DNA from 2 places in the Peribacillus sp. NPDC060253 genome. Region 2 is predicted to be linked to the other one. Evidence: a T-box and tRNA genes for the amino acid it is inferred to sense, from the RefSeq annotation. Region 2 holds a T-box; the other holds one or more tRNA genes.
The links. The T-box of region 2 lies ahead of ACFWE9_RS02060 (valine--tRNA ligase). A T-box ahead of a tRNA ligase gene usually reads a tRNA of that ligase, here a tRNA-Val.

Region 1 (16,523 bases), on a different contig from region 2:
AAAGGTGGAGTTTTATTGGATATTTTATGGTGGGGATTAACGATCGTCTTATTTGCTTTAAGTTTTATAGGAATTGTCTATCCTATTATTCCCTCGGTTGTTGCCCTTTGGGGAGGATTTGCAGTTTATCAATTCCTCATTAATTCTGATGAGTTATCCTTATGGTTCTGGATCAGTATGGTTGTGTTGAGCGGTGTTTTAATCGCGGCCGACATTATCGCAAATAGTTATTTTGTTAAAAAGTATGGTGGATCGAAAACATCCGAGACAATAGCAGCTATTGCCACGATTGTTGGTTCATTTGTCTTACCTCCTTTTGGAATTATTCTTGTACCGTTTGTATCAGTCCTCGTTACGGAATTAATCATTCAAAAAGATATAATGAAGGCTACTAAAGTTGGGTTTGCAACTATCATCGGTTTTTTAGGCGGCAGTTTAGCCAAAGTATTAATTCAATTATTGATGATTGTTTGGTTTATTTTAGCGGTAATTTTTTAATTATTTGTCAACGGCCACAATAAGAAAAAGCTGACTTTCAACAGTCAGCTTTTTCTATTCAATTTAAGTTTAAGCCATTAGCTCTTGTTCCAAGTTTATCTTTTTGTATTTGCCTTCTTCTCTAAGAACTTCATTTTGGGTTAGTGTCCTTGGTAAAGTCTGAAGTATCGTATATTTGATTGTATGTATTCGTTGCTCATTTTTTTTATTATTTCCGTGACCATTAATTGAGTATTCTTTCCACCTTAGCAAACCCTCTTTTCCGAAGTCGGACAGTTTAGTTCACGGGATCAAATCCCACGCACCCGTACGTCCTAGCCTGGCTACTGATATAATATTCTTCAACTATCCTGCCCCGATCCATAAGAAAAAGAGCTGCCAAAGCAACTCTCTTATTGAAGTAAAGCACCTGTTAATTGAAGAAAGATCAAGTATTATCTAAAACTTAAACACTAAATATCACTGTTCCTAAAATCATATATACAAAAGGAAATATTAATAAAACCGAATTTACAATGATAGCACTAAGGGTCCAAATCTATGAGCATAACATTGACGGTTTCTGTTAATGCATCATATATAGCAAGAAATTGTTCTCGATTAAACTGCTTCAAGTTTGGTTGGATAAAAACATCGTAATTATGGTCTGCTGAATCGAAATGACTGCTATGAACAAATTGTTGGATGAGCAGGTCATAATACTTAGCTACGCAATCGTTCTCTGTAGCCTACTTCAACAATAATTCTCTTTCCTCTTTATCTAGTATATGTTGTTCATTAAAACCTTTCTTCAGAAGTATGTTCAGTCCAGTGTATTTCTTTAGACAAGTAATCGATATGCTATTCCATGTTTTCTCTTAAAAATTGAGCACGAACTTTGAACTTCATTTTCTAATTGTTTATTTATCAAGCTTTCTAAGACAACTCCTCTTTTTCTGGGTCTTGTCTTATTGGATATCAGTTTAATTTCTCACTCAAAAGTCAGCTCCAGAGAGATTCTCCAAGAAGGCTTCTTTTTCTTGTTTTAGTTTAAAGTCGGGTCTCCATTTTCTTAGAGTACATTAATTTATTAGCATTTTATCTAATTCACGAACTTTATCATATGACTCCAATAGTTGTTCAGGTATTAATGTTCTCCCATAATCCCAAGCATTCGTTTCTATTTCAGATTTTAGCTTTTCTTTTTCTTCTTCGTGACCATACATTAAAATCCTTAAATCATGTTTGTTTTTCTTAAAATCTAAATAATAACCAAGCATACGATAAAGAATAATTTTAACAAAGTCTTCCTCTGTCTCTTTAATTCTAATTTTCCCTTTATAACCGCTAACTTGAAGGTAATTGAATTTTATAGTATTGGTCGATACGTTATAACTCATAGGTGCACTTAGATTATTGTCAAATTCATAAATAATATCCAATTTGTGCTCATTTAATGTGTTATTAATTATCTTTTCGATATCGCTTATATAAAGCATTTAACTATCACTTCCCTTTTAAAGACTTACTTCATTATAGTGTTAGATTAAGTTATTCTTCCTTTATCAATATAATAAACTGTTGAGATATTAAAATCACACTGTTAAAAATAAAGGAAATATTTACTATATAATACTGAAGTGGAGTGTAAGTCCTACGAAAAGTGTGATTAATCCCCTAAAAGGAAAGAAATTTGCTTTTAATTACTCTTCCATACTTTCCTCCTACTATTTATTTCACTTTAAAACTTTCTATCATTGGTTGTAATTCTTCATGATATTGTTCTACCATCATATCAAGTGAAGGCATTGTATTATACTTTTCAAGCCAAGAAACGTAATGAAGTGCTACATTATACGCAAAATCAAAGTAGGGGACAGGTTCGTTGTAACCACTCTCTCTGTGAGCTGAAAATTTATCTCTGAAGTCTTTCATCGTTTGCCAATATTTTGCATAGTCTTTATGCGTCATGTTCAGAGCTTCCAAGAAGTATTCCCGTGCATAGTATTTGGTAGTAAAGGTAACCCAACACATTATAGTAAAGTGTATTTTACCGAAGAATATGATTATGTACCTTTTAAAGAAAAGCCAAAAAGATGGTATTCTTTTTAACCTCCATCTATAGCTGAATAAGCAAGAGGCTTAACCCACAGTTCTTTGAAATATTAATTATTTCAAATTATTGTCCTGTAATACGTTTTACTCCTTTTCTCTATCCGCCAGTAAATAAAACAAAACGAACTATAACTTTAAAAGCAAAAAAAGACCCAAACCCCTGTTATATCAAGGATTTGAGTCTTTGGTAGTTGATGACCTGTGAGGGATTCGAACCCACGACCCCTTCCTTGTCAAAGAAGTGCCTCAAGACATGATCCCTACCCAAGTTTTCACGGCAGTCGCTAAAATCAGTATGGCGAGTATGACTTGCAGGACTTTTACATTCATTTTTTTTCCGGCCATCACCCCAAGCGGGGATGCTATTAAACTAGCAATAATCATGATCAATGCCGGGTAGTAATCGACTTGTCCTGTTGAGATTTTTCCTACTGTTGCGCCAATCGATGAAATGAAAGTGATTGCTAGTGAAGATGCGATCGTCACTCTGGTTGGAATTCTTAAAACGATAAGCATGATGGGAACTAATAAAAAGCTCCCTCCGGCTCCAACAATACCAGCACCTATTCCAACGATCAAGGCTAGGATGGCCGCAAGCCATTTGTTAAAGGTCACTAATTCCAATGGAATGTCATCTATTCCTTTCTTCGGAATGAACATCATGACAGCCGCGATCAAAGCCAAAATGCCATAGACGATATTGACTCCATTTTCCGTCATCGATTGTGATCCTAAACTTCCGACCACGCTTCCGATTAAAACACTGATTCCCATATAGAGAATGAGCGTTTTATTTAAATGTCCGCTCTTACGATAGCTCCATACACCTCCGATGGAAGCAAATAAAACTTGTACGGCACTTATACCTGTCACATCATGGGCACTAAATGCTACTAGCCCGAAGAGTGGCGGGATAAACAGAAGCATTGGATAATTTATTATCGAGCCGCCGATGCCGAGCATTCCAGAAACGTACGAACCTATAAATCCAATCAAAAAGATGGTAATGATAAAAGTAATATCCATTTTAAGTGTCTCCTTTAAAAGAAGGGCACCCAAATAGGTCCCCTCTCCTTATCAGCCTTTTCTAATCCAAAATTTTAGTATATCATTTTCTACTGTCGTTTCCACTAGTTCGTGGCCGCCGGATTTTGACCAAGCCGCTAAGTCGGCTTTAGCTCCTTTATCCGTCACATGTATTTCCAGCACTTGCCCTGTTTGCAGATCATTCATCGCTTTTTTCGTTTTTACTATCGGCATTGGACAAGCAAGTCCCTTTGCATCTAACACTTTATCTGAATTCATATGACAACTCTCCTATTTTCTTGATTTCATGTTTTTATTAAGCTTAACGAACCGCACAACGATTTGGTCCGATCTCCATTTCGCGCTGTTTTTCAACATCAGGTTCGATTTTCCCCAAATTCGTTTCACGGATTTCTTGATAAGCGTTTGGTTGAGGTGGTAAATTACCTGTTACCAGCTCTCTGAATTCCGCTTCATCCTCAATGTTCAATCCATGATTTTCAACAAACAACGTTCCCAATTTTTTAGCGACACTTCCGTCTTCATTCAATTCAGCAATAATCATGAAATGTGATGGCAATACGATTAACTCATCTGATAATTCTCTATAGCGTGAATAAAGTGTTTCTCTCAAGTCCCCTACCCAATCTTCAGCCAATCCGGCTAAGTCCGGTCTGCCGATGGAATCGATGAATAAAATATCTCCAGAAAGCAAGTATTTACCATCGACCACAAATGATGTGGAACCAATGGTATGGCCTGGGGAGTATAATGAATGGATATCAATCGCTGTATGACCAATGGTTAGCACTTTGCCGCTTGCTAATGGCTGATATTCAAAAGTTACCTCCGTTGCATCTTTTGGCGGCAACCAGTATGTTGCATTCGTTCTTTCCGCTATTCGTCTTCCTCCTGAAATATGGTCCGCATGTAGGTGTGTATCAAGAACATGTATGATTTTCACTCCGATACGATCGGCAAAATCAATGTAGGCATCAATCATCCTTGTTGAGTCAATAACGGCTGCTTCACCATTGGATATGACCATGTAAGACAAACAGCCTTTACCAAGCCGGACAAATTGATAGATTTCGCCGCCATCAGTCAAATCACCGATTTTCACTGGTTCCAAATGCTCGCTCCATGCTTTCATTCCGCCCTTTAAATATGAAACGTCCAGTCCTGCTTCAGATAACATCTCGGCCACCATAACAGATGAACCTTCTTTTGCACATACAACCAAGATTTCTTTATTGGTCGGAATTTGATCGATGATTTCTTCCACGCCATCCAGTAAATTAAAGTAAGGGACATTACGGAATATAAAATTCTCCCCTTCAATTTTCCAATCGGTAAAATCATTTTCATTTCGAACATCTAAAATGAATAAGTCCGTTTTATTGATTACTTTCTTTGATACTTCCGCGGCAGTCATTGAATTAAATGTCACCCTGCATACCCCCTGTAGTATTTTAAAATCCAAATTTTTTTCTATTCATTCACTGATATTTGTGTTGGACCGTTCCACTGGCTCATGCCAGGTACAACATTGATCACCTGTACAAAGCCTGTTGCCGTTAGTTTTCGTGCAGCAAGATCACTCCGGCTGCCAGTACGGCAAATGACAAATATCTCGGACTTTTTATCAAGCTCTCCCATACGTTGTTCCAATTCACCCATTGGAAAGGATTTAGCTGTTGGAATATGAGTAAAAGCATACTCTGCTGCTTCTCGAACATCCAAGATGATCGTGTTTTGATTTTCTTCGATTTTTTGAAGAAGTTCTTCATTTGAAATGACATTTTCATGCTGCTTCTCTTCTTGTTCTTCTCCACCTGCTTTCCGAAGATAATGTTTCAAAACAGAAGCTTCTTCAACTGTACCCAAATATTGATGACCTGTACTTTCTGCCCACGCTTTCATATCGGCGGTTGATCCTTTATCAGTCGCTTGAACTTCCAGCACTTCCCCTGCTTCCAGACCGTTCATGGCCTTTTTCGTTTTTACGATTGGCATTGGACAAGCTAAACCTTTGGCATCCAAAACGGAATTTGTCTTAATCATGTTATATCCTCCTTGTTTTTGAATAGGACTGGGGGTATTTTTGGATTTAAAAATTATTCTGTTGGACCTTCCCATTCATTCATTCCGCCCATCATGTTCATCACTTTATACCCATGTTCCTCAAGTAACTGGGCTGCTTTTGAACTTCTGCCCCCTGAACGGCAGACCATGATATATTCCTTTGATTTATCTAGATCCTGCATTTTAAATTCCATTAATCCCAATGGGATATGCATTGCATTCGGTATTTTCCCTGCCTTAACTTCATCTACCTCACGCACATCAATAATATGGATTGGGGTGTTTCCCTTCATTAATGCATGCACTTCATTCGGTAAAATTTCTTTCATGATTTTGTGATCCTCCTTTTTAATCGCGCCATGAACTCATGCCGCCTTTTACGTTGGTGACTTCTTTAAATCCGAGTTTTTTCAATGTCTTACTTGCACTGCTGCTCCTCATTCCACTTTGGCAAATTACAACCACTTCTTTATCTTTTGATAGTTCTTGTGCCCTCTTGTTAAGTTCATTTAAAGGAATATTTTTAAAGCCTCTAATGTGGTTGCCCCTATATTCATTAGGAGTGCGGACATCAATGAATTGCTTACTCCCTTTGTTATTCAACTCAGCTTTTAACTCGGTTGCAGTTATATTGCTTATACCCTTTGCCGGGAAAAAACGCTGATATAAAAACCAAACGATTACACCTAGTATGAAGATATTCACTATAGTTCCCATCTTGCTTCATCCCACCCTAACTTATATTTAAATAAATAAGTTTACATTTCCATCTTCTGCTTCCGCTAAATAAGCTGCGACACCTGCATACTCAATTCCATCCAATAATTCCTCTTGTTGCAAGCCCAATAAATCCATCGTCATTGTACAGGCAATCAGTTTCACTTCTTGTTCTTGAGCCAACTCGATTAAATTTGGCAGTGACATGGCGTTATGTTTTTTCATCACATGTTTGATCATTTTAGGTCCCATTCCAGCAAAGTTCATGTTGGATAGACCCATTTTATCAGAACCGCGTGGCATCATTTTTGCAAACATTTTTTCTAAAAATCCTTTTTTTAATGGTAGAGGCTCATCTTTCCTTAAGGCATTCAATCCCCAGAATGTATGGAAGATCGTCACTTCATGGTCATAAGCTGCCGCACCATTAGCAATGATATAAGCAGCCATTGCCTTATCATAATCACCACTAAATAAGATGATCGTTGTTTTTTTCTTTTCAGTCATATATGTTTTCCCTCCTGAATGGTTACCCATACGCCTCTATATACCGAGTGGGGTATATTTCATTTTAAAAAAATATTCTCTTCACATACTTTCCAAGACGGAATTAGTTACCGTAGCTTTATAACGTTTGCTTTCACATTCTTCAGATTCGGCCCATCTTTTACCTACTTTTAATGAGTAACTCAACGGCCTCCTTGACAAGATGTTCAGTGCCTTCGCCTTTCTCGATGCTTTCCCGAACGCATTGTTCAAGGTTGCTACTTACGATAACACCCATGGTCCTATCAATCGCACTACGTGCAGCAGACAACTGAGTGATGATTTCCCTGCAATCTTTTCCCTCTTCCATCATTCCAAGAACTCCCTTGATTTGTCCTTCCATTCGCTTCAATCGATTTATGACACTTTGATCATATTCCATATGCTGCCCTCCCATCTATTTACAAACACAATCACTGATCTCATAACTTGTTACCTTAATTCCTTTTCTCATTAAGAAACGCAGCCCCAAGTTCACTTCCAATTTATCTGAAGCAATTACATGAATGTTTTCATGTGGGATTTCTTCATTAAAACGCTTCAAATAGGCATAAGGGATATTCAAAACTTCTTTATCGCCTTGATCCCGTTTATGATTATAAGCCCTTATATCAATAATATAGAATCCTGTCTTTCATCCTTTTGACAAGGAATGTTCTTGACAGGTACATACCGTTTATACATAAATCGAACCAAAATAACGATAAATATTATAAACAATGAAAAAATCGCATCCACCACCTGTATCAATTCTAGAATTGTGAGCTTTATTCGTGAACTTGGGCATTTTACTCGTGAATTTGGGCATTTTACTCGTGAATTTGGGCATTTTACTCGTGAGTTGGCCACTTTACCCGTGAGTTTGAGCACTACTCGTGAACTTGGGCATTTCACTCGTGAATTTGAGCACTTTACTCGTGAGTTTGAGCATTTTACTTGTGAATTTGGGCATTTTACCCGTGAGTTTGAGCACTTTACTCGTGAATTTGAGCACTTTACTCGTGAGTTTGAGCACTTTACTCGTGAGTTTGAGTACTTTACTCGTGAATTTGAGCACTTTACTCGTGAGTTTGAGCACTACTCGTGAGTTTGAGTACTTTACTCGTGAGTTTGAGCACTTTACTCGTGAGTTGTGTTCATGAGTTCACTTTATACCTATGGGGGTATATTGTCAAGGCGTTTATTCTCACTTTTTATAAAAAGAAAAAGCCACCTAGTTTACGGCAGCTTCACTCTTTAATTCTTCAATTTTTTCAGCACGATAAGAGTTGTGGATAAAACCAGATGTTTTATGCCCCAATATCAACTATTGGTACGTATAGTAGATAGCACTTGAATAAGGGTTAACTCATCGATGTTATTTACAATAAGTCATTCAGCATGGCAAAACCAACCCGCAAAAAGTCCAGTAGAATAAAATCGGGTTATATTCGTAAAGCCAGCTTCTTCCGTGCGTATTTTTTTGCATTTGAACCGGAATTTCTCAATCAATAAAAAATACTTACCTTTATAATTGTTGCAGTATAATCGTCATTGTAATTGGATAACTTAATATGTAAATTGTTGCTTGAATGATCCATGTTTAAGATTACTAAGTCACCTTGCTCTAAAACAATAGTCTCTTTTTCATCTATACTCATTCTACTTTTTCCTTTGACACAATAAAAGGCGTCGGATCTTTTCGTAGTTTCCCTAATATCCAACACTTCAGTATGGATTCCTTGATTCATATGAATCGTGCTAAGGTCTCCTTCGCACCCTTCTGCTAACATCAAATTAAAGTCCGTAACCCTTCCAATACTTCGGGTTGTCCAGCCGCCATCAAACCGATCCTGTTCAAATGGCTTTAAATACACATGGTGCTTTCCTTCATGTTGCAGTGACATTTCACCATCAAGGCTCATGATGATTCTCTGAATGCCTGGAAGGTGGGTAAATGCGGATTCTTCTACCTCAATATCTGCGGTGCTTATCCGCCATTTGAAGTCACGCTTCGAGTAATCTCCATCTTCAGGATAAATAGCAAGTTGAGTTGTTTTACCACCTGACCAAAGACTAGTTATTTGTTCACTTTTTCTTATTACTTTTAGTAAATAGGACAATTATTTTCTCCCCTTTTATTATTACATTATTTCAGTTCAATTCAATTTCCACCAGAGTTTAGATCGAAATTGGTGTAATGTCAATAGGTTGGATACGGTAAACAGAGAGGCATAACAGAGGTTAGGTCCACTGGTCTCTGAATATCGTAGTAAACATTCACACGGGGGCTACATTTTCGAGTGGTGAATGTCCTCGCTTCTGGTTGTAAAAATATTGAATATACTCCAAAATCGCTTGCTTCACTTTCGGCATCTATCCATTTTTACTGTGAAACGACACAATACACACATTTTCAAAACCGTTGCAGAGGTGGATCATACCTCCTTGAAATTGAAGGGTTACGTTGTATTAAGAATCAGACAGAAAAACCATTGTGAATTACCTATGGAAAATTTTTAATTGGAATAAAAAAATCAATACCGAATTTTCTTGGTATAACAACCAAGATATTCGGTATTAACACTGTATTTTATTTTGACCATTTCGGGCTTTTGCACCAAACCACTTTTTTCATACCTTAATAACCCCGATAAACAAAGGCTAGTATTTATGAAATTCATTCCATAAATACTAGTGAAGAACAAATTATCATTTAAATAGATTAATACTTATAATGATAATTGGCATGGCAAAAACATCAATAAGAAATGCACCCACAATTGGAACGATTAAATACGCTTTACTTGAAGGTCCATATTTAGCGGTAATCGTTGACATATTGGCCATAGCATTTGGTGTAGCCCCTATACCGTGTCCGATAAACCCACCAACCATAACAGCCGCATCGTAGTTTTTGCCAAGGAAACGAAACATTATGAATATACTTAAAAGTATAATGAATATTACTTGTATCACCACAATTAAAATAATAGGTAAAGCAAGGTCAGCAACTTCCCATAGTTTTATACTCATTAAAGCCATTGATAAGAAAATCCCTAAAGTAATATCTCCAATAAAATTTATACTAGGCATTTCGATAATTTTTCCATTTATTTTATCTAAAATATTCCGAACTATTACAGCCACGATCATTGCTCCAACATAATTCGGTAAAACGTAACCTGTCTTCGCCGAAAATAACTCTCCTAAATATGAACCTAAAGCCATACAAAATGTTAGTATCAATACTTGTTTCATGAATGAAGCTACATTTATTTCTATTTTGTCTTCCATTTCTTTCTTTTCTTGAATTTCAATATCTTCTTTGCTTGGTGTTAATTTGTGTTTATTAATTAGGTACTTTACAGTGGGACCTCCAACTAATCCACCAAATACTAACCCTAAAGTAGCTGCTGCTATTCCAATTGCTTGGGCAGATTGAATTCCTAGCGATTCAATGGTTCCACCAAAAGCTGTAGCTGCACCAATACCCCCTTCCATTGAAATTGCTCCTGCCATCATACCAATCAACGGATCAATGCCGAAAACGGGCGCTAAAGAAATGCCAATTAAATTTTGAGCAAAGGCCAAAAACCCACATAATAACCAATATATTAATAATATTTTACCGCCTACTTTTACTAATTGAAAACTAGCACCTAATCCGACGGTGGTGAAAAATGTCAACATGAACAATCCCTGTAGTGTTGTATCCAATGAAATCGTTACGTTTAGAAAGGTTTTAAGACTTGTAGCGACTATTGCAAAAAGTAATCCTCCAACAACAGGAGCAGGGATACAAAAATGTTTAAATAATTTTACTTTCTTAACGATAATCCCACCTAGTGCTAAAAGCATTATCGCTAAAAAAATAGTTATTGTTTGATTAATCTCGATGGTCATATTATTATCTCCTGTCTACGCACATGAATACTTCATTTATTAGGTTTGCAGCTAGTTTTACAGTGCGATTATCATAATCTAATGATGGATTTACTTCACAGATATCAAATGAAATAGTTTTCTCATGTGAAATGATTTTGCGAATTAATTGTCTAACCATTTTTCCAGAGAGACCAAAGGAGGAAGGTGCACTAACACCAGGTGCTTCAGAAGCGCTGATAACATCCATACAAAGTGTTAATATAATAACATCATTTTGATTCATAAAATTTAGAATTTTCTCTTCGTTTTCATGAGAAATCTCGTTAACTAATTCTTCTTCCAATATCCAAGAACAACCAAGTGAAGTTGCAGTGTTAAATAATTTTTTTGTATTTCCATAACGTTGAATACCAATCGGCAAATAACTAGCATGATGATCATGATCTAATATTTGTTTAAACATCGTTCCAGAAGAGGTGATTTCCTCATAAGATCGTAAGTCAAAATGAGCATCAATGTTAAGAATGCCTATTTTAACATTGGGTCCAACACTCGACCTAATTCCAAGATAATGACCATAAAAGGTTTCATGTCCGCCCCCAAAAATAATAGGAAACATATTTTTGGTTAATATTTTTTCTACGTGACTTCCTAATTCAGCTTGTGCTGCTTCTAACTGTTGATTTTCACAAATGATATTTCCGAAATCAACTAGACCATCTGCTGATTGGCCGTGCCAAGATAAAGAAGATAAGGATTTACGTATTTCATTGGGAGCTTCTTTGCTTCCAAGTCTTCCTTTATTCCTCCGTACTCCTTCTTCAGAAGAGAACCCTATTATTCCACATGTATTTTTTGTTGATGTTATTTGATGATCCTTAACTATTTGATGAATTCTAAATTCATCTTTATCTATTAAACTATCTGTTCTGCCTTTCCATAAATCCATACTTGGTAACGCATACATTTATTTTTCCTCCCCATAAATAAAAATACTTCATATTTGCAATCGCCAATCAATTTCGGGCTGTACTATTTTAAAAGATCTGGTGCAATGGCTTGTCCTTTTTGCTTTCGTTAAACGTGGATAGGCTATTGACTTTTACGACCTGATGCCCTTTTGCACCCCCGCTTTCGCTGCACTGTAACCCCCAGTCCAGCAATGTATCCCATTATGATGTATATCTATATTCCCTCCAGTCTGTCTAATGGTTTTACTATATTTTTAATTAAGCAAGTTTCATGCCAGGTTCATCTCCATAAGAACAGTGGGAAATTAAGATATTTTCAAAATAAAAAGCAGGCGAAAATTGCCGCTCGGCAATTTCCGCCTACTTTTCTTCCCGATATTTCTTCAACTTGTCTCGCAATGTCCTCTCCCCGATGCCAATTGTTTGGGCTGTCCTCCTTTGATGACCGTTAAAAGCGGCAAGATTATGAAGAATCACTCTTTTTTCGATTTCTTCAAGCGGTTCGCCGACATAAACTGGGATTAAGGTGTTACCAAAAAATGCGCGCGAGCTTTTTTGGATATCGGAGGGTAAATCAGCTTTCTGTATATAAGACTCATTCGTAAGCGCAATGGCTCTTTCAATCAAATTCTGCAATTCACGAATATTTCCTGGGAAGTCATATTGCTGTAAAAGCTGCAACGCTTCATGGGAAATTCCTTCTACAGGTTTTCCCATTCGATCACCGATTTTTGCAATGAAAAATTCCAACAACAAAGGAATGTCTTCTTTTCGTTCACGTAAAGACGGAAGGTGAATCGGAATCACATTCAATCTGTAATATAAATCTTCACGAAATCGATTTTCTTTTACTTCTTTAACCAAGTCTCTGTTTGTCGCAGCAATAATACGGACATCGATGCTGACTTCTTCTACCCCTCCAACGGGCATTACCTTTCTCTCTTGTAGAACACGCAAAATTTTCCCCTGCAGCGCCAAATCCATCTCACCGATTTCGTCAAGAAAGATTGTTCCTCCTTCCGCCAACACAAAAAGTCCATATTTCCGCTGGGACGCACCTGTAAATGCGCCCTTTTCGTATCCAAATAATTCTGATTCCAACAGGTGAGTCGGAATGGCCGCACAATTAATAGCCTGAAACTTTTTGTTTCTGCGCTTGCTTTGATTATGGATTGTTCTGGCGACGACTTCTTTACCGGTTCCACTTTCCCCTTCTATGAGAATGTTAGAATCGATATCCTTCACTTTATCGATTAAGGAGAATATATTGCGCATTGCTAAACTTTCACCTATAAGGCCATTCACACCTGCCACCTTCTCCAATTCTTCATTCAGCCATTTCACTTTGGATTGAAGCGTATATACTTCTTCTGCTTTTTGCATCAGCACTTCCAATTCATCAATATGAAGTGGCTTTGTCGCATATGTAAATGCTCCCTTACGCATGGCTTCTACGGAAGATGGAATGGTACCGTATGCTGTCATCATAATGACAACCGTCGAGGGGGAGAGGCGTTTGATTTCTTCTAACACTTCCATCCCATTGTATCCCCCGATTTTTAAATCCAGCAAAACGATGGCGATTTCAGCTCTTTCTAGAAGAGGGAGCGCTTCGCGTGGGTCTGTAAACGAATAAACGTGATACTGGTCTTCCAATGCAAACGTAAGTGACTGACAAATGGTTGGCTCATCATCAATAATCATGATATGGTGCATCGTATTCACCCTTTCTGTTTTAATGCTGTAAACAAATGGTCACTACAGTTCCCTTTCCTTCTTCACTTCTTGTCTCAATAGTACCATCGTTTTCTTTGACAAGTTTATACGAAATTGAAAGCCCAAGCCCGACCCCGTTTGGTTTTCTGGTGTAAAACGGTTCAAAGATCTTATCAATGTCTTCTTCCGAAATGCCGATTCCTTCATCCTCGATTTCAACGACAGTGAATATGTCCCGATAATATGTCCGAAATATAAGGGTTCCCCCTTGATTGGACGCTTGAATGGCATTGAGAATGACGTTCACCAGCACTTGTTTGATCTGCTGTGTATCTGCAGTTGTCAGAATGTCACCAGCGAACTCATGAACAATACGCATGTTTTTTTCTTTGATTTTCGGCTTAAGCAATAGCTCTATCCCTTTCATGGTCTCATTCACAGAAAAAGTGACAGGCTCTGATTTTTTAGGGCGAGAATAATCGAGCAAATCGTTAATTAATGTATTAAGTCGGGTAATTTCACTTGTAACCTGTTCGGAAAAGAACGTACGGAAATCTGCGCTTGCAAATTTTTTCGGCAGCAATTGGGTATAGGTAAGGATGGACATTAACGGGTTTCGTATTTCATGAGCGATACCTGCCACGAGTTGTCCCAATGAACGCAATCGGTCATCCTGAGCCACTTTTCTCTCAAGCTGTTTTTGTTCCGTAATATCGAAAAAGTTCAACACCGCACCTACACTTTCTCCCCCAATAGTCTGAATTGGATACACGCTGTAAGTAATATGCCTTTTTTTGCTCGCAAACTGAGACCACACCGTTTCCTTTTGTAAGAAGACCCTCTTTTTCTCTAACGCAGCTCTAATCTCCTTTTCTGGGATGAAAGAGACAATGGGCAGATCCTGAAAAGGTTTTCTAACAACACTGCTATCCAACTCCAAATATTCCATGGCCCTAACATTAATCATTGATACAAGACCTTGCTGATTCAGTGTAATAAGCGAACTGTAGGCACTGTTTAATACTTGTTGCTGAAAATGGATATTTTCCTCAAGGAGCAGCATCTTCTCTTCCAAGTCTTTATTCACGTACTCAATTTGCTCGGTTCGCTTAGCGACTTCTCGTTTAAGACTGAGATTCCACCATAAGATGAGAGTAATCACAATGAAGGTTAGAAAAAGACCAATTTCCAAATACAACATGGTTTTGCGTAATCGTTGAGTATTCGGCAGGATATACTCCCCGAACCACTTTTTCTCTATCTTTTCATACGTTCCATCTTTCTTGATTTGAGAAATTCCCTGATCGAATAATTTCAGCAAATCTTTGTTTTTCGGCATCACAGCTACAGCATAATTTGTGGTGTCAAGTGACTCACCGACAATCTTAATAAGTGATTGCTGCTCATTTTTCTGTAGAAAATATTGACCCGTAATCCGATTTCCAATGAAAGCATCCACTTTTCCGTCGATCAACGACTGAACGGCTTCTTGTTGATTGTTCGTTTCCACCAATTGCAAACGATCGACTTTGCTTAATAAACCGCGTGCAACATCACCTTTTTGTACGGCTACTTTCCGGCCTTTTAGATCTTCGATTTTTCGGATATACATGTTATCTTTCAACACAAAAATTCCTTGTGAACTTGTGAAATACGGATCAGAAAAATCATAAATCTCTTCACGTTCCTGATTGTACTTCATACCTTGAATCGCATCCACTCTTCCCGAGCGCATAGCTTGTACTGCCTCGTTCCACGGCATAGGATAGTATTCGAATCTAATGCCAGTCTCGATAGAAATGGCGTTCATGATATCCACATTAAAACCAGTATAAACGCCCGAATCGCTCAAGTATTCGAAAGGTGGAAAGTTATTATCCCCTGCAACCCGTATCACTTTTTGGGCTTCCGAACTCACTGCTAAAGGAAAGAAACAGCCAAAAAAGAAAAGGAAGACGGTTATAACGGCACAGATAATATGTAATTTTCGCATCGCCTCACCCCTTTTTTCTATACATACAGTTTCGTATCATAAATGTGTATATATACCATGTACAAAGACTCTATTATGATAACTTTTTAAAGTATATAAGAAAAGCTTAAGTGTATCTAATAACCCTTGATCCAAATCACTTCATACGAAGCTTGGATAAAGGAAATTAAAAAATGGTAGCAAATCTAATTAATATTAATTTTTTGATTGGTAAATGGATTGTAGATAATGTTCAATTAATCGTGGGAATAGGAGGGAGAATCCCTTATTTTTTTGTTTAAGGAAATGTATGTTCGTAAACGTTCGCATACTCTTTTCTCACATGAATGAACGTTGAAACTGACTTTTTTGCATCATTATTTTGATGTTAAGGGGTTCCATCACATTTAATCTCAATCTATGACTCAAAATTTTTGGAATAGCAGTCTTTACTTAGTTTTTTTCGCCAGCCATTCTATTTCTAGTAGTTGGGTTGGCAGATTGGCCGCAGACTCTACCTTTGTCATAGCATTTCCAGTACTTCATGCTTGTGTTCAAAAAAGACATGCTCCTTTTTTTAGGAATCATGCCTTTATGTAAGGAAAATAGATATTGAAACAAGGAACTACCCTATGCGTTTCTTTCAACTCTATTCTAACTCAAATTATATGTTTGACTGTGTATAGTATATTTATTGATTTTTTCCAAACTTGGTTCATAGCCAATTCCGGGCAATTCTGGAACCATGATCATTCCGTTGTCTACCGTAACTTCAGGTTCAATAATATCTTCTGCCCAGTAGAGGGAGGAAGCTGCGGTATCCCCAGGAAGGGTAAAGTTTGGCAGGGAAGTGATGGCAATATTATGCGCTCTTCCTATTCCTGATTCCAGCATCCCCCCACACCATAGTGGAATTTCATGTTTAAGACATAAATCATGAATTTTCTTAGCTTCAGTCAAGCCCCCGACTCGGCCAATCTTAATATTAATAATTTTACAACTTCCTAATTTAATAGCTTTTCTAGCATCTT
Region 2 (16,523 bases):
AAAACGGAGCGCGATGCTTGGGGAAGGATGATCGAGACATACTTCACTTCCCGTGATCAGTTATGCGCTGCGCTTCTGATTGTCGATTTGCGTCATCCGCCGACAAAGGATGATATCGCAATGTACGAATTCCTAAAGCATTATGACCTGCCCCGGATCGTTATTGCCACAAAAGCGGATAAAATTCCAAAAGGCAAATGGCAGAAGCACTTAAAAATCACACGCCAAACGTTAAATATGGAAAAAGAAGATGAATTGCTTCTTTTCTCAGGAGAAACAGGCGAAGGGAAAGAACAAGCCTGGGGCGTCCTTAAGAAATATATGTAATAGAAAAGGGTATTCCGCATCTGGAATACCCTTTTTCGTATGTATTTTTCGAAATATACGATTAACCATCTTTACTTTTTTCGAACTAGAAAAAAGATGCCGATTGCCATCAAGGCAAATGGCCAAAACCTTTCGATGTTTGCCGTGCTTGTTTCAACAATCCCGAAAGACGTTGTGATTTTATCGTAGAAAAAGAAAAGGATCGAGATGATGAGTAATATCATCCCATGAAACATTCCAGAATTTGTTTTGCGTGCCCGGAGAATAAATCCCAGTGAGATGATTAAAATAAAGATACCTATATTATCCGGCCAAATATCTAGGTTCTCGACGATGTGGAAATGAGCCCCAAACCCCAGCAAGATGACGCCTGGAAGGATGGACTCATATTCATTACCGCTATAAGCCTGAATTAAGAAGGCGGCACCAACTATACATAATAAAGTGGGCCAGCTATAAAAGCCTGGAAAGATTTCCATTTTAGAGTGTTCAAGAAAAAAATAGAGACCGAAACCGATTAAGACGATTCCGGGAAAAATACGTTGCGTTTTCATTTTATCCTCCTATGCAATTCGATTACTTGAAGTTTTTTGCCATTTTTGATATGGTACTTTTGTACACAATGTCGAACTATGTATGTAACTTACAAATCACCGCTTAGACACCTTTTGTAGCAATTCAGGCGTTTAGGCTGTCTTTTCATGGTAGCATACGTTTTCATAAACTGTTCATATTATTTGCGTGAATCCATTTTAGTACATGGTATAATAAATTTACATGAAAAATTTTGGGGGTGCAAAACAAAAGGATGCATATTTTAGCGGTTGGTATAAATTACAAAACTGCCCCTGTTGAAATTCGGGAAAAACTGTCGTTTAACGAAGCCGAACTTGCCGAGGCAATGAAAGCTCTTAAAAATAAAAAAAGCATTTTGGAAAATATCATTATTTCTACATGTAACAGGACGGAAATATATGCGGTCGGTGACCAGCTTCATACAAGCAGGTATTATATCAAGGAATTTCTTTCGGAATGGTTTAACATCGATAAAGAAGAATTTTCTAAATACCTGTATATCTATGAAGGCGATGGGACTGTCGAGAATTTATTTTCAGTGACCTGCGGCTTGAATTCCATGATATTGGGAGAAACTCAAATTTTGGGACAAGTGCGTTCCAGCTATATGTTAGGACAGAAGGAAGATACGATTGGTACCGTTTTTAACCATCTCTTCAAACAAGCCCTTACATTAGCGAAAAAAGCCCATTCAGAGACGGAGATCAATACGAATGCCGTTTCTGTCAGCTATGCGGCAGTCGAGCTTGCGAAAAAAATCTTCGGTGGCCTGAATGGCAAGAACGTCTTGATTCTTGGTGCCGGTAAGATGGGTGAGCTAGCCATTCAAAACCTGCATAGTAATGGAGCAAACAGCATTACTGTCATTAACCGTACCTTTCAGAAAGCCGTCGACTTGGCCGAAAGATTCAATGGTACAGCGAAGCAGCTTCAAGAGCTGCAATGCGCTTTAGTGGATACGGACATCCTGATCACTTCCACTGGTTCAAAAAATCTTTTAGTAACAAAAGAAATGATGACATTCGTGAATAAGCTTCGTAAAGGCCGTCCTATTTTCATGGTCGATATCGCAGTGCCTCGTGACCTCGATCCATCATTGGGCGAGCTGGAGAATGTTTTCTTGTATGACATTGACGACCTTGAAGGGATCGTGCAAGCGAATATCGAAGAGCGTAAAAAAGCTGCCGAGAAAATAGAAATGATGATTGAATCTGAAATCGTTGATTTCAATCAATGGATTAATTTGCTTGGTGTGGTTCCTGTCATTTCTTCTTTACGGGAGAAATCCTTATCCATTCAAAAGGAAACGATGGAAAGTATCGAAAGAAAGCTTCCGCATTTAAGTGAACGTGATAAAAAAGTACTGAACAAACATACAAAGAGCATCATCAACCAAATGTTAAAAGATCCGATTCTTTATGCAAAAGAGCTTGCGGATGAGCCGAATGCAAAAGAACAATTAAATAATTTCGTGAAAATCTTCCATTTAGAGGAATTGATAGAAGACCAGCTGGTGGCGGATGATGAAAAAGAACGGAACAGCTCCAAGGCATCTCTATTGAATCCACTTCCTGTCCAGTAATGAGGTAGATATGGAATTAATAATGACAAGATTGCATGAAGCCACTGTATTGTTGTATGCCATCAGTATGCTTTTATATTTTATTGACTTCCTTAATAATAACCAGAAGGCGAACAAGGTCGCTTTCTGGTTGCTTTCTATTGTTTGGGTACTGCAAACAATTTTTTTGTTTCTGTATGTATTGAAAACGGGAAGATTCCCGGTATTGACGATTTTTGAAGGCTTATATTTTTATGCATGGGTCCTCATATCGTTATCATTGGTTATTAACCGTTTGCTAAGAGTCGATTTTACGGTCTTTTTTACGAACGTTTTAGGTTTTATGGTCATGGCCATCCATACCTTTGCACCAGTTCAGATAGAATCTCAAGTACTTGCACAGCGTCTCGTTTCAGAGCTTTTGCTCATACATATCACTTTTGCCATTCTATCTTACGGGGCCTTTACTCTTTCATTCGTGTTTTCACTACTATACTTAATTCAATATGATTTATTGAAACGGAAGAAGTGGGGAAAACGGCTGCTTCGACTCGGCGATTTAACAAAGCTTGAGCATATGTCTTATGTCCTTGCTGTAATAGGTGTTCCGTTATTAGTGGTCTCGCTTATCTTGGGCATTCAATGGGCATATATAAAAGTGCCTGGAGTATCCTGGCTGGATATGAAGATCATCGGTTCGTTTATTTTGCTCATCGGTTACAGTGTATTTTTATACTTGAAAATTCGGAAACAAATGTATGGAAGGACACTAGCCTTTCTGAATATTGGATCTTTCATGATTGTGTTAATAAACTTTTTCCTTTTTGGAAGCCTTTCAACATTCCACTTTTGGAATACATAGGAGGAAACTATGAGAAAAATCATTGTCGGTTCTAGACGTAGTAAATTAGCGATCACCCAAACAAACTGGGTGATCAAACAACTTAAAGAGCTTGGGGCTCCATATGAGTTCGAGGTGAAGGAAATTGTCACGAAGGGTGACCAAATTCTTGATGTAACACTTTCCAAGGTTGGCGGTAAAGGCTTATTCGTTAAAGAAATTGAACAAGCGATGCTGGATAAAGAGATCGATATGGCTGTACATAGTATGAAAGATATGCCGGCAGTGCTACCAGAAGGATTGACGATTGGTTGCATACCACCGAGGGAGGATCACCGGGATGCTTTGATTTCAAAGAACCACGAAACCCTTTCTGAAATGAAGCCCGGTTCCATCATAGGTACGAGCAGTTTGCGCAGAGGTGCTCAAATTTTGGCAAGAAGACCGGATCTTGAAATTAAATGGATTCGCGGAAATATCGATACCCGTTTGAATAAGCTGAAAACGGAAGATTATGATGCTATCATCCTAGCGGCAGCCGGACTATCAAGAATGGGATGGAAGCAGGATATCGTATCGGAATTTTTAGATGAGGATATTTGTATTCCTGCAGTTGGCCAAGGAGCACTTTCCATTGAATGCCGTGAAGACGACAAAGAGCTGCTGGCAGAACTTGCAAAATTAACCTGTGAAAAAACGAAAAGAACGGTTGAAGCGGAACGTGCCTTTTTGGATAAAATGGAAGGCGGTTGCCAAGTGCCGATTGCCGGATTTGCGGTAGCAAAAGATAATGAATCTGTTTCCTTGACGGCTTTGGTCGCTTCTCCGGATGGAAAGGTGATTTATAAAGAAATGGTTGAGGGGACTGACCCTGAGGCAGTTGGACATGCTGCTGCCAAACAGATTAGTGAAATGGGCGGTAAAGCGTTGATCGATCGCGTAAAAGAGGAGCTTGATCAGTAATGAATCCCTTTCAACCTCTTAAGGATTATCAGGTATTAATCACCAGAGGGAAAGGGCAGGCTGATGGTTTAAAAGATTCGATCGAGAAAAATGGCGGAACGCCGCTTCTTGTACCATTGCTTGAGTTCACTCTTCCAGATCATTTGGAAGATGTTCAACAGCGGTTAGATGAGCTGAATACTTATGACTGGATTATTTTGACCAGTCAAAATGGAGTGGAATTCTTCTTTAAGCTTCTTGGTAAAAAGCCTGTCAGGCTTCCGAAAATAGCCGTCATCGGCTCAAAAACGGAAGCGGCCCTGAAAGGACATGGATATAAGGCGGATTTTGTCCCAACGCAGTTTGTTGCTGAAGGGTTTGTATCAGAGTTCATTCCCTTACTAGATTCCGGGACACGTGTGTTGCTGGCAAAAGGAAATCTCGCAAGGGCGGTAATTGCGGAGACAATCAATGAAGCTGGTGTATCCTGTGATGAAGTGATTATTTATCATACCGTACTTCCCGGAAGCAGTGAAAAACAACTCGTTCAACTTATAACGAATCATGAAATCGACATCATCACCTTTACGAGTTCTTCGACGGTCAATCATTTCTTGCAGATCATGGAACGCCATGAACTGGGTACATACATAGACCGGATCATCATCGCTTGCATCGGGCCGGTTGCCGCTAAAACGGCTGCTAAACATGGGCTATCCGTCGATGTGTGTCCAGCTGTTTATACAACGGAAGCCATGGTCGCGGATATCATACGATTCATAAGTGAAATGAAATAATAAAGGAGGAACTTTCTAATGAAAAACATTCCATTCAACCGTCACCGTCGCTTACGTGCAAGTGCCGGAATGAGGGCTTTAGTCCGTGAAACACAATTGCATAAAGAGGATTTGATCTATCCGATCTTCGTCATTGACGGTGAACAGGTAAAAAATGAAATTAACTCGATGCCGGGTATCTATCAGCTTTCCATGGATAATCTGGGTGCGGAAATGGATGAAGTCGTGAGTCTGGGCATAAAGTCGGTCATTTTATTCGGTGTTCCTTTTGATCATGATAAAGACGAACAAGGAACGGGTGCGTTTCACCATAACGGACTTGTTCAAGAGGCAACCCGCCTTATCAAAAAACAATATCCTGAAGTCATTGTCATTGCAGATACATGCCTTTGTGAGTATACAAGCCATGGTCATTGCGGTGTCGTAGAAGGGGAAAAAATCCTGAATGACGCATCTCTTGACCTTCTTGCCAAAACGGCAATCAGCCAGGCTGAGGCCGGCGCTGATATCATTGCCCCTTCCAATATGATGGACGGTTTCGTTGCGGCCATCCGAGCAGGTTTGGATGAAGCGGGTTATGAAGATATTCCGATCATGTCCTATGCGGTGAAATACGCTTCGGCTTTTTACGGCCCATTCCGTGATGCAGCGAATGGGGCGCCACAATTTGGCGATAGGAAGACGTACCAAATGGACCCTGCCAATCGTCTTGAGGCGTTCCGTGAAGCTGAATCCGATGTTGAAGAAGGTGCAGATTTCTTAATCGTGAAACCAGCCCTATCCTACATGGACATCATCAGGGATGTTAAAAATAATTTTAATCTTCCTGTTGTTTCCTACAATGTCAGCGGTGAATATTCAATGGTTAAGGCAGCTGCCCAAAATGGCTGGATTGATGAAAAAGCGATAGTGATGGAAATGCTGACAGGCTTAAAACGTGCAGGTTCCGACTTGATCATCACGTATTTTTCAAAAGAGGTAGCACGCTGGATAAATGAAGAAAATCAAAGATGATAACAAACATAACCTGAAATGGAAAAGGGGATTGAATCATGCGGTCATATGAAAAATCGAAAAAAGCGTTTGCCGAAGCAAAAAAATTGATGCCGGGCGGCGTGAATAGCCCTGTGCGTGCCTTCAAATCTGTGGACATGGATCCCATTTTCATGGAGCGTGGAAAAGGTTCGAAAATGTATGATATCGATGGCAATGAGTATATTGACTATGTTCTTTCATGGGGACCGCTTATCCTTGGTCACACGAATGACCGTGTCGTTGAATCATTGAAAAAGATAGCTGAATCAGGTACAAGCTTTGGAACCTCTACGCTGATTGAGAATGAACTGGCTAAGTTGGTCATCGAACGGGTGCCTTCGATTGAGATGATCCGGATGGTATCATCAGGAACAGAAGCAACCATGAGTGCTCTAAGGTTGGCGCGAGGCGTTACAGGTCGGGATAAAATCCTGAAATTCGAAGGTTCTTATCATGGACATGGCGATTCATTGTTAATCAAAGCTGGATCCGGCGTTGCAACCTTAGGTTTACCGGATAGCCCGGGAGTACCGGAAGGCATTGCAAAAAATACGATTACCGTGCCATATAATGATCTTGCTGCAACCAAATATGCGTTTGAACAATTTGGTGAAGACATCGCCTGTATCATCGTAGAGCCTGTTGCAGGGAACATGGGCGTCGTTCCGCCACAACCTGGATTCCTCGAAGGCTTACGCGAAGTGACGACACAATACGGCGCTCTATTGATCTTTGACGAAGTAATGACAGGGTTCCGTGTCGGCTATAATTGTGCACAAGGTTATTTTGACATCGTTCCTGACCTGACTTGCCTTGGGAAAGTAATTGGCGGCGGCTTACCTGTCGGAGCTTTCGGAGGCAAGCGCGAATTCATGGAACAAATAGCTCCGAGCGGGACAATCTATCAAGCAGGAACATTGTCCGGTAACCCTTTGGCAATGACGGCTGGTCTTGAAACACTGAGCCAATTAACTCCTGAATCGTATGAAGAGTTCACCCGAAAAGGTGATATGCTCGAAAAAGGCATTGGCGAAGCAGCGGAAAAGTACGGTGTTCCGTATACATTCAATCGTGCCGGTTCCATGATTGGACTTTTCTTTACGAATGAAGAAGTGATCAATTATGATACAGCAAAAACATCCGATTTAGAGTTCTTTGCTTCCTACTATAGGGAAATGGCGAATCAAGGCATTTACTTGCCACCTTCCCAGTTTGAAGGATTATTCCTATCTACGGCACACAGTGATGAAGATATCGAAAAAACCATTGCAGCTACAGAACAGGCTTTTGCGAAATTAAAAAAATGATTTGAATAAAACTATTAAGTCAGGCTCCCTTTTTCCAAACACTTTTGGAGAAAGGGAGCCTGTCTTTTTTGAATTTATTCGATATTGGCCGAAATAAAATGAATGCAGGACGAATAAACTGGCAGAAGGCCGAATTAAAGCGAATGTAGACCGGATTAAACGGTAAAAGGCCGAAGTAAAGGCAAAAGCCAAAATAAATGCTTAATAAAATTACTTCTTTATAAAAGGTCCAGCAAAAATAAGGACAAGATGGCTTCCGACGAAAAAAGGAATAATCAATGGCCATCCTTCATAGATTGTTATTGGTATAGGTACCGTTTCCTGAAGCTGAAAGGAGGAGTTGTCTTGTCGCAAGAAAATGAATCGTATTTACGATTTTCTTTAGAGGAATCTGTTTGGTTCCATAAGGGACAGGAAGTGGTTGAGCTATATTCCATTTCCCTGGATCCAAATGTGACGATTCAAGAAAGTGATCAATATGTTTTTATACGAGGCTCGTTAGACTTATGCGGTGAATACAAAGACTCGCAAAATGGTGAAGAAGAGGAGTTTTCGCAGACCTTTTTGCCAAAAGCCGTTCAAAAGGTCGAGAGGAATCTCAATGGACTTAATGAGTTCACACACCGTTTTCCGGTTGATATAACGATTCCGAATAATCGGATTGCCTCATTGGAGGAAGTGTATGTCTCGATTCAAAGTTTTGATTATGCTCTGCCTGAGCATAATTGTTTAAAATTGCAGGCTGATTTGCTGATAACCGGAATTTATAATGATTCATATGTCGAAGAAAGGTTTGATACGGAACAGGAAGTTGGTGAAACTGAGGAACAAGAAGAAACGGACGGAGAAAATGAGTCTTATATTCCATATGCGGCTGGAGTGCCGCCAATCCCTGATTTTCAGCCTGTGTTCCGTGATGAGCAGGAAGAAGAGTTATACACACCATTTACTGCTGAGGCAAGACGTGTTTCTGAAGCAAACGAAGATGAGGAAGAAGAAGAGCCAATATATTTAAGTGATCAGCATAATGCCCCAGTTTTTGAAATTCCCGTTTCACCATATCCTGAAGAGGAGGAGTGGGAAACGGAAATTAACAGACAGGAAGAACAGGAAGAAGCTGAAGTTGTAGAGGAAGAAACGGATTTAGTAAGTGATTCGCATGACTCCGCAGAGGTACCTGTGTCATCCATGGAAGATGAGAAATTAGAAGAAGTAAGCAGGCAGGAAAAAGTTATAGAAAAATTGGAGACTCCTAGAGAGTCATTGAAAGAAGAAGAGCTAAATCAATCAAGCAATCAACAAAGTTTTCCAATGGGAAATGAACCTGTATCACAGTTTGAAACCGATGACGTCATCCGGCAGGAAGAAGAGGACGCTGTTGCGGGTCCCATCCTCAACGAACATGTAATGGTGGAAAAGGAAGAGGAATCGAATTCGTCCATAAGGGATCTGTTCAAAAAGAAAGAAAGACCAGCGCCGCCAGCTAAGGAAGTTAAAAATTATAAGGGTCGGAAACAAGCCGCTGAACGTGATGAACAAGATACGGCTGATCAAGGGGAAAAGCAGCATTCCATCATGGATTTATTCGGCCGGAAACAAGAAGAAGAACTGGTAAGGATGAAGGTTTGCATTGTCCAGCAAGGAGAAACGCTGGATGATTTGGCTCAACGTTATGATGTAACGGTACAATCCTTACTTTTCAGCAATGAATTGGAGTCCAATCAGAACATCCATGAAGGGCAAGTCATCTATATACCGAAGGCTGTTGCCTATAAAAATTAGCCACGACAGAGAGCAGAGCATATGGTCTGCTCCTGTTTTTTACTAAGGTATTAAAGTTTGAACGGTGGCTTTGGCCGCTTGAATGAAACGACGCCAGAAATCGGATTGTTGAGTTTTTTTAGAGAAAGTGAGTGAGTCTCGTGAGGGAAAACGAGAATCAGCAGCCTGCTAATCGGGATTGGGACACGGAGACCGTCTTGAAGGAATATGCCATGTATGTACAATATATTGAGGACTTCGGACGAGTGAAAAAAGTGTACAGTGATCGCGGTATCTTTGCCTTGAAATCCATTTTGCCGCACAATGGCATTGATTTTATTAAAAATGTTCAAAAATTGTACCATCGCGGATATAACCGGATCGTTCCCATTTATCAAACGATGGATCAGCGTTACGCCGTTCTTCATAATGGACGTTTGTATTACCTGATGCCCTGGTTGAATAATGAAGGAGCCGGGGAGCGCGATGAAAAGCATAAGCAAATGTTCAGGGAGCTTGCTCGGATGCATACGCTGTCTGTAAAAGAAACCCAAGTGGATATAGAAGAACGGGAAGCACATTATGAACGGACGATTGATGCTTGGAATAACGAGAAGGACTTTATGGATGAGTACATTGTCAGCTGTGAAAAGAAGTGGTATATGTCTCCATTCGAAATGACGGTTTGTACTTTCTTCACAGATATTTCACAGGCATTGAAGTACTCGATCAAGAAGTTTGAAACCTGGTATGAAAAAACGAAGGAAAGTGATAAGGTTCGAACCGTGGTCACTCATGGAAAGGTCTCTCTGAAACATTTCATTTATGATGAGCGGGGATATGGCTATTTCATCAATTTTGAGAATTCGAATACGGCACCGCCTCATTTCGATTTACTTCCATTTTTAGTTAAATCAGCTAGGACCTATCCTGTACAATGCGATGACTGTGTCGACTGGCTATATAACTACATGCGTTATTTTCCGTTGAAAGAAGAAGAATTGCTGCTCATGCAAAGTTATCTCGCTTTCCCCGGATCAGCGCTGGAATTAGTGAAGGGCTATTCTGATGGCAAGGGCCATCGTTCGGAGCTTGATAATGTTACCCAACTGCAGCGGCAATTTTGGCTCCTGAAGAATATTGAGTATATGGTGATGAAAATCGAAGAGATCGAACAGAAGAAAAAGGCGGCTGCCGAGGCTGCCAAACAAGAGCAGTCCCCCCAAAGCTAAATATACATGATTGGATTAACTCCAGGTCATGTATATTTTTTTTGCTTTAAGGGAATAATTAAATCCATTCGAAATATAAAGACATGGCCAAGAAAATAAATGCGATCAGCAGGAGCATATCAAAGAAAGTAGGAAAAATCAGAGTCCGTAATCCTTGGAATACGATAAAGGGGACGATGAACTGCTGGCAAACACCGCGGAATTTTTTCATCCAAGGCGGTAAAGTGTAGGGAGTATATCTTCGCTTCATATTATTACCTTCCTTTTTAGGCTTCTTATATTCTATGGGTGGTTAGTGGAAAATGTGAGAAAGCCGTCACAATCACTGTTCTTGGGTGATAAAATAAAGAAAACGGCAAGGCAAAGGGATTAATTTATGAAATTGGATGCTTCTCAAGTAAGTAAGCGAAAAGATGATTGACTGGAGCCCCATATTTTTTGTACTATATACTATATGCATTTAATGATTTTACATATGAATATAAATCAATGCAAAGACCGGAAATAGTAAGATGAAATGCACTTTCCAGAGAGGAAACCAATTGGTGGGAGGTTTCCAAGCAGCAGCATCCGAAGTCGTCCGCGAGCTGTTTTCGTGAAAGATTTTTAGTAGCGAAGGCCGGTGAAGAGCCGTTATCAGATTTGAGAGCCGAAAGAGATGTTTTTCTTTTTCGGAAAAAAGGTGGCACCGCGAACAACTTCCTTCGTCCTTTTATGATGATGGAAGTTTTTTTTATGCCCAAAAAAGGAGGAAATGATATGGAAGAAAACCAAATTTCGATGCCGACTAAATATGATCCGCAGACGATAGAGAAAGGCCGCTACAAATGGTGGCTTGATGGGAAGTTTTTCGAAACGACGGGTGACGATAAAAAAGAGCCATATACGATTGTCATTCCACCACCAAACGTAACAGGTAAGCTGCATCTTGGCCACGCTTGGGATACGACGCTTCAAGATATATTGACACGCATGAAAAGGATGCAAGGGTTTGATGTTTTATGGTTGCCGGGCATGGACCATGCTGGTATCGCCACTCAAGCGAAAGTTGAACAGAAACTTCGTGCCGAAGGCGTAAGCCGTTATGACCTGGGACGCGAAAAGTTCGTAGAAGAAACATGGAAATGGAAAGAAGAATATGCGAGCCATATTCGTGAACAATGGTCAAAGCTTGGTCTTGGCCTTGATTATACCCGTGAACGCTTCACTCTTGATGAGGGGCTTTCAAAGGCAGTGCGCGAAGTGTTCGTTTCGCTTTATAACAAGGACCTGATTTATCGCGGCGAATACATCATCAACTGGGATCCATCAACGAAAACGGCGTTATCCGATATCGAGGTTATTTACAAAGATGTGCAGGGCGCATTTTACCATATGAAATATCCGTTGGTTGACGGATCAGGCGAAATTGAAATAGCCACGACTCGTCCAGAAACGATGCTTGGCGATACAGCGGTTGCCGTACACCCTGAGGATGATCGTTATAAACACTTGATCGGCAAAATGGTTCGCTTGCCAATTACAGGCCGAGAAATCCCGATTGTCGGTGATGATTATGTTGATATGGAATTCGGTTCAGGTGCGGTAAAAATTACACCGGCTCATGATCCGAATGACTTTGAAATCGGGAACCGTCACAATTTGGAGCGCATCCTTGTCATGCATGAAGATGGCTCAATGAATGAAAAGGCCGGTAAATATGAAGGCATGGACCGTTTTGAATGCCGTAAACAAATCGTCAAAGACCTTCAGGAAGACGGAGTACTCTTCAAAATAGAAGATCATCTTCACTCAGTCGGTCATTCAGAGAGAAGCGGTGCTGTTGTTGAACCATATCTTTCGACTCAATGGTTCGTTAAAATGCAGCCGCTAGCTGATGCATCTGTTGAACTTCAAAAAGGGTCCGATGAGGAAAAAGTTCATTTCGTACCAGATCGTTTCGAAAAAACATATCTGCACTGGATGGAAAACATTCGCGACTGGTGCATTTCTCGTCAGCTATGGTGGGGCCACCGCATTCCAGCTTGGTACCATAAAGAAACAGGCGAAGTGTATGTAGGACATGAAGAGCCTGCGGATGCTGAGAACTGGGAACAAGATACTGACGTTTTAGACACTTGGTTCAGCTCTGCATTATGGCCGTTCTCAACAATGGGCTGGCCTGACAAAGATAGCGTTGATTTCAAACGATACTATCCAACCGGAGCGCTTGTGACAGGCTACGATATCATTTTCTTTTGGGTTTCAAGGATGATTTTCCAGGCACTTGAGTTCACGGGCGAACGTCCTTTTGAAGATGTATTGATTCACGGTCTTGTTCGTGACGAACAGGGACGCAAGATGAGTAAATCGCTTGGTAATGGTGTCGATCCGATGGATGTCATCGATCAATACGGTGCCGATTCCCTGCGTTACTTCCTATCGACGGGCAGCTCACCAGGTCAGGATCTTCGTTACAGCACGGAAAAAGTGGAAGCGGTTTGGAACTTCTCCAATAAGATTTGGAACGCATCCCGTTTTGCTTTAATGAACATGAATGGCATGACGTATGACGAAATCGATTTAAGTGGTGAAAAATCTGTAGCCGATAAATGGATTTTGACGCGTTTGAACGAAACGATTACAAACGTGACAAGACTTGCTGACCGTTATGAATTCGGTGAAGTAGGTCGTGTGCTTTACAACTTCATTTGGGATGACTTCTGTGACTGGTATATTGAAATGGCGAAGCTTCCGTTATATGGCGAAGACGAAGCAGCGAAGAAAACGACGCGCTCAATCCTGGCTTATGTACTGGATAACACGATGAGATTGTTGCATCCTTTCATGCCATTCATCACCGAAGAAATTTGGCAAAACCTTCCTCATGAAGGAGAGTCCATCACCGTTGCTGCATGGCCTGTAGTGAACGAAGAGTTGACTGATACAGATGCAGCCGAGGAAATGAAGCTGCTTGTTGAAATCATCCGCTCCGTTCGTAACATCCGTGCCGAGGTGAACACACCGTTAAGCAAAAAAATCAATCTGATTTTAAAAGCGAAAGACGAGTCCATCTTAGCTACATTACAGAAAAACAGCAGTTATATCGAGCGTTTCTGTAATCCTGAACAATTGACGATCGGAATCAAGGTCGAAGAACCGGCTCAAGCGATGACGGCAGTCGTAACGGGTGTGGAATTAATCCTTCCGCTTACAGGACTGATCAATATCGACGAAGAAGTGAAACGTCTTGAAAAAGAGCTCGACAAACTTAATAAAGAAGTTGAACGAGTACAGAAAAAATTAGGCAACGAGGGCTTCGTTAAAAAGGCGCCAGCAAGCGTCATTGAAGAAGAACGTGCCAAAGAAAAAGATTATAGCGAAAAACGCGACTCTGTGATTCACAGAATCAATGAACTGAAACAACTGTAAAACAAAAGGATGAACCAGCATTATGCCGGTTCATCCTTTTTGTGTTTCACACTATTTAAGAAATATGTTCCGTTAGGAGGTTATTCTTTCTTTTATGAATGTGAGGTACTCTCTGACGATATTCATGTCACTTAGGGCACTTAATGTCCGGCTCCCGACGACATCCTCGATTTCATTGAGCATGAGACTGCCGTCATCGTCAAAAATGAAATCGATCCCGACAAGGCCAAAATCAAACGCATCGATTACTCTTTCAACCAGAGCTAAGTCGGAAGCGGTCAGCTCGTATATGGAAGCCGATCCCCCTAACGTATAATTGGCCTTGAAGCTGGATGCGGATTCCCGGAGTACAGCAGCCTTCACATTGTTACCAACTACAAAAACGCGGATGTCCTTTCCGAATAAGCCAGGTTTTTGGACAATCCAACTCCCATCATTCATTTCAACCAGATCATTAGCATGCTCGATTAAATAAACTTGTTTCCCGCCGCGGCCATGTGTTTCTTTAGCGATGAAAGGGAACTCCATGTCATGGGCATTCGGCCTTCCGTTGCAGTATACGGTATCGGCCATTGGAATTCCCAACGTGGACAAATATTGATGTGTCTTTGCTTTGTCATTTGCCATTTCGGATACGAACGAGGAGTTAAAGCAAGCAATCCCCATTTGCTCCAGTTGCCTTGTGAGAAAAGGATCGATGGTCCGGACGATGGCAAAGTCCGGTAATGCAATTGGCTTCAGCTCATGTTCCACGTACAACTCGTTGTAGCGATGACCGATCCGAAGGTCTTCACGATGGTAAAATTGTAAATCAAGATCAAGCTTACTTGCCTCGTCTAGCATCCAATCTATGTATCCTTTATTTTTTACAGCATCCTCGCGGTTATAAATCAACCAACCTGCTTGTTTTCTCATCTGATGTACTTCCCTTTCCTAATTTGTCCAACATATAATCAAACATGCTATCAGCGATGTTGATGCCTGTACAGTCATATATATTTAGTAAATGCGAATTCGAATTCACTTCGCATAAAAGAGGACCATCTTCACCGAATAACAAATCGACGCCAGCAAAGTCGGTACCTAGAATCTCCACACATCGGATGGCGAGTAGTGCCTCCTCCCTTGTGGGTGTATAGGGTGCTGCCTGACCACCAGCTGTCATGTTAGCTCGGAAGTCGTGCTCGGAATGGCGTTGCATCGCAGCTATGACTTGATCGCCGACGACATTAACACGAATATCCCGTCCTTTACTGTGCTCGATGAATTCTTGAATGATGAATGGTCTGTGGCCGAGATTATGGATCGTCTTTAAAAAATCATCCTCTGTATGGATCAAATATACTTGTTCCCCAAAAGAACCGTATGCTTCCTTAACGATGAGGGGAAATCCAAGTTCAATCCCAATTTGTTTAAAGGCATCGACATTAACCCTATCAATCCCTTCGTACGTAAAAGGGGGAAACAAGGTTTTCGGCATAGGTATGCCATGCCCAGCTAATGCTTGATGAGTCTTTGCTTTGCTGTCGCATATATCGATCGCTGTACTGCTGTTATATACAGGTATGCCGAGCAATTCCAAATGGCGTGCCAAATGAATGTCTTTATCCATGAACAGAACAAAATCAGGCAGCCTATCAAACGTTCCTTTAAGTAATGGCACCCCTTTTTCAATAATGGGAAGTAGATCCGAATTACGGATAAGGGTGGCCGTGATTTTTTTTCTTTCTGCCGCCTCTTTAATGAACAAGGCTAAACTGGAAAACTTATCATGCTGTAAATAGCCGTTAACGACAATCCAACAGTGGAGAGCAGAAGTTTTCATTAAAACACTACCTTTCATCTAGGTTAATCGTTCAGATATTGATAAAATAATCTTAACGCATAAGAGCGGTATAAAGATAGAGGAGGCTCAATGATTAATGGTAACAACCATGAAAGAAATCAATCATTTTTTTGAACGGCGCCAAGTTCAATTGGGAATGAATTTTGGTCTATCACGAATGGAAGCATTATTAACTAAATTAGACAATCCCCATGAGGCGCAAAAGTATATTCATATTGCAGGTTCAAACGGGAAAGGATCTACCCTGCAATATTTAAAAGAAATCCTTCTAGCCCAAGGGGTTCGGGTCGCTGCCTTCACATCACCTTATTTAATCCGGATGAATGAACAGATAAAGATAAATGAAGATGAAATCAGTGATAAGGAGTTTATCGCTGCCTTCAACGAGCTGTGGCCGTACATCCAAGAGATGGACCAGGCAGGGAATGGACCCACTCAATTCGAAATATTGACTGCGTTGGCCTTCTCTTATTTTAGCAAAAAGGAAATAGATTTGGTTTTAATGGAAACCGGACTAGGAGGCAGGCTTGATACAACGAATGTCATCAAGCCGATTCTTTCGATCATTACCTCGATTTCTTTGGAGCATACGAACATCCTGGGTAACACGCTTGGGGAGATTGCTTCAGAGAAAGCGGGCATCATTAAAAGCGGCGCGCCGATCATCAGCGGAGTTACAGCAGAGGAGCCTGCAAAAGTAATCGAAGAAAAAGCGTATTCAGTAGGCGTACCTTATTACCAATTAGGTAAAGACTTTCATGTTGATCATGTAAAGCAAAGTGAAAAAGGTCAAAGTTTCTCATTTTCTCTGGGTGATAGGTTCATCGAAAATGTAGATATGCAGATGTTAGGCCGTCATCAGGTGGAGAATGCAGCACTGGCCGTGG

Region 1: it has a tRNA-Val gene. The T-box ahead of ACFWE9_RS02060 (valine--tRNA ligase) is inferred to sense a tRNA for this amino acid. The anticodon was not compared.

Annotation. Positions count from the first base shown of each region.
Region 1 is NZ_JBHXAS010000083.1:5,449-21,971, reverse strand. Features, by position in the region: gene ACFWE9_RS19150 (DUF456 domain-containing protein) at 16-498, shown strand; gene ACFWE9_RS19145 (hypothetical protein) at 1,560-1,976, opposite strand; gene ACFWE9_RS19140 (hypothetical protein) at 2,209-2,448, opposite strand; tRNA gene ACFWE9_RS19135 (tRNA-Val) at 2,788-2,875, opposite strand; gene ACFWE9_RS19130 (sulfite exporter TauE/SafE family protein) at 2,839-3,618, opposite strand; gene ACFWE9_RS19125 (sulfurtransferase TusA family protein) at 3,670-3,897, opposite strand; gene ACFWE9_RS19120 (MBL fold metallo-hydrolase) at 3,941-5,068, opposite strand; gene ACFWE9_RS19115 (sulfurtransferase TusA family protein) at 5,110-5,682, opposite strand; gene ACFWE9_RS19110 (rhodanese-like domain-containing protein) at 5,736-6,032, opposite strand; gene ACFWE9_RS19105 (rhodanese-like domain-containing protein) at 6,052-6,420, opposite strand; gene ACFWE9_RS19100 (DsrE/DsrF/DrsH-like family protein) at 6,448-6,927, opposite strand; gene ACFWE9_RS19095 (metal-sensitive transcriptional regulator) at 7,088-7,348, opposite strand; gene ACFWE9_RS19090 (hypothetical protein) at 7,625-8,053, shown strand; gene ACFWE9_RS19085 (HutD/Ves family protein) at 8,454-9,068, opposite strand; gene ACFWE9_RS19080 (IS3 family transposase) at 9,226-9,321, opposite strand; gene gltS (sodium/glutamate symporter) at 9,658-10,851, opposite strand; gene hutG (formimidoylglutamase) at 10,856-11,800, opposite strand; gene ACFWE9_RS19065 (sigma-54-dependent transcriptional regulator) at 12,165-13,520, opposite strand; gene ACFWE9_RS19060 (transporter substrate-binding domain-containing protein) at 13,540-15,513, opposite strand; gene menC (o-succinylbenzoate synthase) at 16,147-16,523, opposite strand, start outside.
Region 2 is NZ_JBHXAS010000004.1:17,715-34,237, forward strand. Features, by position in the region: gene yihA (ribosome biogenesis GTP-binding protein YihA/YsxC) at 1-327, shown strand, start outside; gene ACFWE9_RS02010 (LiaI-LiaF-like domain-containing protein) at 399-881, opposite strand; gene hemA (glutamyl-tRNA reductase) at 1,136-2,485, shown strand; gene ACFWE9_RS02020 (cytochrome C assembly family protein) at 2,496-3,326, shown strand; gene hemC (hydroxymethylbilane synthase) at 3,336-4,268, shown strand; gene ACFWE9_RS02030 (uroporphyrinogen-III synthase) at 4,268-5,044, shown strand; gene hemB (porphobilinogen synthase) at 5,063-6,058, shown strand; gene hemL (glutamate-1-semialdehyde 2,1-aminomutase) at 6,097-7,386, shown strand; gene spoVID (stage VI sporulation protein D) at 7,732-9,168, shown strand; gene ysxE (spore coat protein YsxE) at 9,309-10,379, shown strand; gene ACFWE9_RS02055 (hypothetical protein) at 10,438-10,629, opposite strand; T-box leader at 10,865-11,094, shown strand; gene ACFWE9_RS02060 (valine--tRNA ligase) at 11,139-13,790, shown strand; gene ACFWE9_RS02065 (ATP-grasp domain-containing protein) at 13,863-14,705, opposite strand; gene ACFWE9_RS02070 (ATP-grasp domain-containing protein) at 14,674-15,615, opposite strand; gene ACFWE9_RS02075 (bifunctional folylpolyglutamate synthase/dihydrofolate synthase) at 15,713-16,523, shown strand, end outside.